Regions from separate parts of the Delftia sp. 11MD genome, predicted to be linked through region 2. Evidence: riboswitches for the same ligand, from Rfam matches in the RefSeq annotation. Region 2 holds a riboswitch; the other holds the start of a gene.
What was found. Region 2 has a riboswitch for cobalamin ahead of ACRSCF_RS14635 (TonB-dependent receptor). Riboswitches for the same ligand answer to the same signal wherever they lie in the genome.
Positions count from the first base shown of each region.

Region 1: linked by a shared signal. The riboswitch ahead of ACRSCF_RS04390 (TonB-dependent receptor) and the one ahead of ACRSCF_RS14635 (TonB-dependent receptor) in region 2 are both predicted to bind cobalamin.

Region 1 is NZ_CP194333.1:960,289-962,484, forward strand. Features, by position in the region: gene ACRSCF_RS04385 (CHAD domain-containing protein) at 1-632, shown strand, start outside; cobalamin riboswitch at 687-970, shown strand; gene ACRSCF_RS04390 (TonB-dependent receptor) at 1,100-2,196, shown strand, end outside.
Region 2 is NZ_CP194333.1:3,225,361-3,227,556, reverse strand. Features, by position in the region: gene ACRSCF_RS14635 (TonB-dependent receptor) at 1-1,134, opposite strand, end outside; cobalamin riboswitch at 1,256-1,574, opposite strand; gene ACRSCF_RS14630 (2OG-Fe(II) oxygenase) at 1,587-2,196, opposite strand, start outside.

The sequences.
Region 1 (2,196 bases), 2.3 Mb from region 2:
GCCTGGGCACGCTGCGCGATGCCGGCACCCTGGCCGACGTGGTGCGGCCGCTGCTGCAGGACGCCGATGCGCCCTTGTGCGAATGGACCGTGCCGGATGCCGGGCAGGCCGACGCGGACGCGGCCGCTGCGGTGCGCGAGCCGCAGTTCCTGCAAACGCTGGCCGAGATCCATGCGCTGGCGCAGGCGCCTGCAGGCAAGCGGCAGCCCGGCCTGGTCAGCCTGTCCGCCGCAGGCACGCGCAAGTACCTGGCACGGCGGCTGGCGCGCCTGCACCGCCAGGTGCTGCGCGACGGCCGGCACTTCGACCGCCTGCCGCTGGCGCAGCAGCACCGCGTGCGCAAGCGGCTCAAGCGCCTGCGCTACCTGGCGGACTTCGCGCGGGAATTCGCGCCCGGAATGTGGCCCGGCAAAAAGGGCCGGCGCTTTGCCGAGGCGCTGGTGCCCGCCCAGGACGCGCTGGGCCTGCACAACGACATGGCCGTGGCGGCCGCGCTTTTTCGTGACGAGGCCGGCACGGATCCGCGCGCCTGGTTTGCCGCCGGCTACCTGCAGGCCCGCCTGGCCACCAGCGCGCGCAGCAGCCGCCGCGCGCTGCGGGCGCTGGCCCGGGTGCCGGGCTTCTGGCTCTAGACAGCATCAGCGATAATCCGCCGCTGGCGCACCGCCGCAGCCCCTGGGCCGTGGCGGTGCGCTGTTGCTGAAGGTGCCCCATGCCGCTTGCCGGCCAGGGGTTCAACGGGAAGCAGGTGCGCGATGCCATCGAGGTGGCCGCTCGCAATGCCTGCGCTGCCCCCGCAACGGTCAGCGGAATACAACTCCCCACGCTGGCGCGCCACCCACCGGTTGCGCGCCGCAAGCCACTGTGTCTGGACGGACATGGGAAGGCGGGGATGCCTGCTGCAGCGCGCCCACCCTGCGCGCCGCAGCGTTCCGCAAGCCCGGATACCGGCCTTCTGCATTGCTTTCGGACGCCGCGGGAGTGCGCCTGTCCGGTCCGGCCCCAGCCTGCGCTGGCGTGGCCGGCTCCGGCGTGCGCGCCGTGCGGCGTGGTTCAGACGATAGGCCCCACGGGTGACTGGGGCAGTTGGATTCAACGCATGCGCTTCGCTTCTTTGGCCGCCGATTGTTCCGGCCCCTTTCCCCTTCCTCCCTTCCTGCGCCCGGCCACCGCTGCGGCCGTGCTGGCCTGCTGCGCCGCGGCGGCCGGCGCCGCACAGGAACCGGCGGCCGGCAAAGCCGGTGCATCCGCCGACGATGCGCTGGACGCCGTCTTCGTGACCGCCACGGCGCGGCCCGAGGCGCGCAGCCGCATCGCGGGCACCACGCAGACCATCGACCGCGAGGCCATAGAGCGCTCCAGCGCGCGCTCGGTCACCGACCTGCTGGCCGAGAACGCCGTGGGCTTTCTCAGCGAATGGACGGCGGCCCAGACCTCGATGAACCTGCGCGGCGCCTCCACCGACGGCCAGGGGCGCGACTTCCGCAGCCAAGTGCTGGTGCTGGTCAACGGCCGGCGCGCGGGCACGGCCAACCTGTCCAAGCTCAGCCCCTCGGATGTGGAGCGCATCGAGATCGTGCGCGGCCCGTCCTCGGTGATCTACGGCAGCCAGGCCATGGGCGGGGTGGTCAACATCATCATGAAGACGGGAGCGACGGCGCCCGGCACGCGCGCCCAGGTCCAGGCCGGCTCGTGGGACCTGTGGCGCACCGATGCGCAGACGGCCGGCGCCAATGACCGCTTCGACTGGTACTTCGGCGTGAGCGCAGGCGGGCGCGGCGACTACGAGTCGGGCGATGGCGGCACGCGCATGGAGAACACGGGCTGGAAGCGGCGCGGCGCCAGTGGCGCCCTGGGCTGGCAGCTGCACGAGCTGCACCGCGTGGAGCTGCAGCTGCGCACGGACGGCATCTACAACGCGGGCTTTCGCGGATCGGGCGCCAACATCTACAGCCGCGACAACCGCAGCAACCGCTCGCTGGACCTGACCTACGAAGGCGCACTGCCCGGCCAGCGCCTGAGCTGGACGACCCACCTCTACAGCCTGGTCGATACCGATGAATTCAACTGGGCATCGCCCGTGATCCGCTCGGGCAACAGCGCCGTGCCCGGCACGGCGCGCGACTACAACCACCGCCAGCTGGACGCCACGGGCCTGCGCTTTCAGCCGCGCCTGCGTGTGAGCCAGACCAATGA
Region 2 (2,196 bases):
CATGGCGATCTTGTGCGATCCCCGGTCCACGTTCAGGCCCAGGCGATTGCCGGTCTGCTCCAGGTCGTGCAGGATTTCGAGGTAGTCGGAGCGGCCCACGGTCCAGGTGGCGGGGTTGAGCGCGTAGGCCTCGATGTTGCGCCAGTGGCGGTCCGACTGCACGTGGTACAGCTCGTTGCGCACCGTCAGCCAGTCATTGGCCTTCCATTGCACCTTGGCGCGCAGGCGCTCGTCGGCATAGCGCAGCACGCTGTCTTCGGCGTTGTAGTTGCGGTCGCGCAGGGACTCCACCACCTTGCCGTCCAGGCCCGGCGTGCCCCAGTAGCGGCTGGGCTTTTGCACGCTGCGGTCGGCAATCAGGTCGATCTGCAGGTCGCTCGTGGGCTCCAAGCGCAGCGTGCTCATGAACTTGCCGTTGCGCGACTGGTCCAGGTCGCGCTCGCCCGCGCTGCGCGCGGTGTAGCTGTCGATGCGGTAGCTGGCATAGGCGCCCAGGGCGCCGGTCACGCCCAGGCCCACGCGCAGCGTGTCGTCCGTGCCCGCGCCCAGCAGCACCTCGGCCGAGCTGGTGCGGCTGGGCTGCTTGCGGATGGCGTTGACCGTGGCGCCCATGGTGCCGCTGCCATACATCAGCGAGGCCGGGCCGCGCAGCACGTCGATGCGCTCGTAGCCCCAGCTGTCCCCGGGATAGGCCGTGGTGCCGGCGGCCACGCCCAGCACCATGCCGTCTTCGGCCACGCCCACGGAGTTCACGCCCGCAAAGCCACGGCTGCTGAAGGACAGGCCGCCGTTGCCCGGCGTGCTGCTGGAGGTCAGGCCCACGGTGCGCGTGACGGCGTCCACCAGGGCGTAGTCGCCGCGCTCCTGCATCTGCTCGGCAGAAACACCATCCACGCTGGCAGGCACTTCCTGGTTGGAGACGCCGGTATGGCTGGCCGAGCGCGCAGGCTGGGCCAGTTGCTGGCCGATGCGTTCGGCCTGGCCGGTGACCTGCACTTCGGGCAGGACAGTCTGTGCCTGCACAGGAACGGACAGGAAGGCGCAGGCCAGGGCCAGCGGGCTCAGCCGAAGGCAAAGGGAATCGGCAGCACGGGTGCTGGGAACGCAGGAAAGGGAGGAATGCATTTCGAACATCGGTCTTCGACCGCCTGATGCGAAAGCAAGGCACTGCCGCCTCTCCAGCCAGCGTGCAAGGATAGGGTGCAGGACATTGCCATCCGCACCCCGCAGACAGTCAAGAAAGCGCCCGCTCAGCGGGCGCGAAACGCAGCAGGCCGGTCTCCGGGCTCACAAGCGGCGCAAGGACATGCCTTGCGCCCAGCGCCCCGTCTTCCCAATCCACCCGCGAAAAGCTGCATGTTGCAGACCACGCCATGGACCAGTGACAGCCTGTCATCGCCCCTCCGCAGGGTTGCGGAGACTGGCGGGACAGGCGTGGAGCGCCTTGACTTGTTTACCGTTGCGGGGGCAGCCAAGGCCTGTGCCGGCAGCGCAAAAAGCATTTGCTGGCAGTCACCTTGTTCCCGTTTCATCCCCATGGCTGGCATGTGGACACCTGTTGCACGGATGCCTTTGCAGGCGCGGCATTATAGCCAGCGGTCTGTTTGCAGAGCCTTTGGCGCCTGGGGCACGTCGTGCAAAAGCAGCTCCAGACCCAGCCACTCGCCACGGTGAACGCGGCTGATTGCATGCCGCAGGTGCACACGGTAAAAGCCCGCCGCACCGCGCACCGGGCGCGGCCCCGTGGCGATGATGGCCGCATCCCCCAGGCCCAGCGGCAGCACCATGGGGCGCGATTGCATGCGCGGTCGCTGCTCGGTCATCACGAACTCGCCGCCCTCGAAATCCTTGCCCGGCCGGGACAGCAGCAGCACCAGCTGCAGCGGGAACACCGCCGCTCCTTCGCTGTATGAGCGCAGCGGGGCATGGCCCGCCTGCGCCACATGCAGCAGGTGCGACTGCGGATGCATCTGGCCGCGCTGGCGGCCCAGCTGCCCGAAGGCCTCGAACGAGGCGGGCAGGGCAGGCTGCATGTCCATTTGGGCACGCCAGCGATTGGCAATGGCAAGCAGGTGCCGGTACAGCACCGGGCGCCATGTGTAGAGGGAGGGCGGCAGGCCATTGCGCATGGCCGCCTCGCTAGCCAGGGCGCGGCTTTCATCCGCATTCAGCAGCCGTGGCAGCAGGCAATGGCCC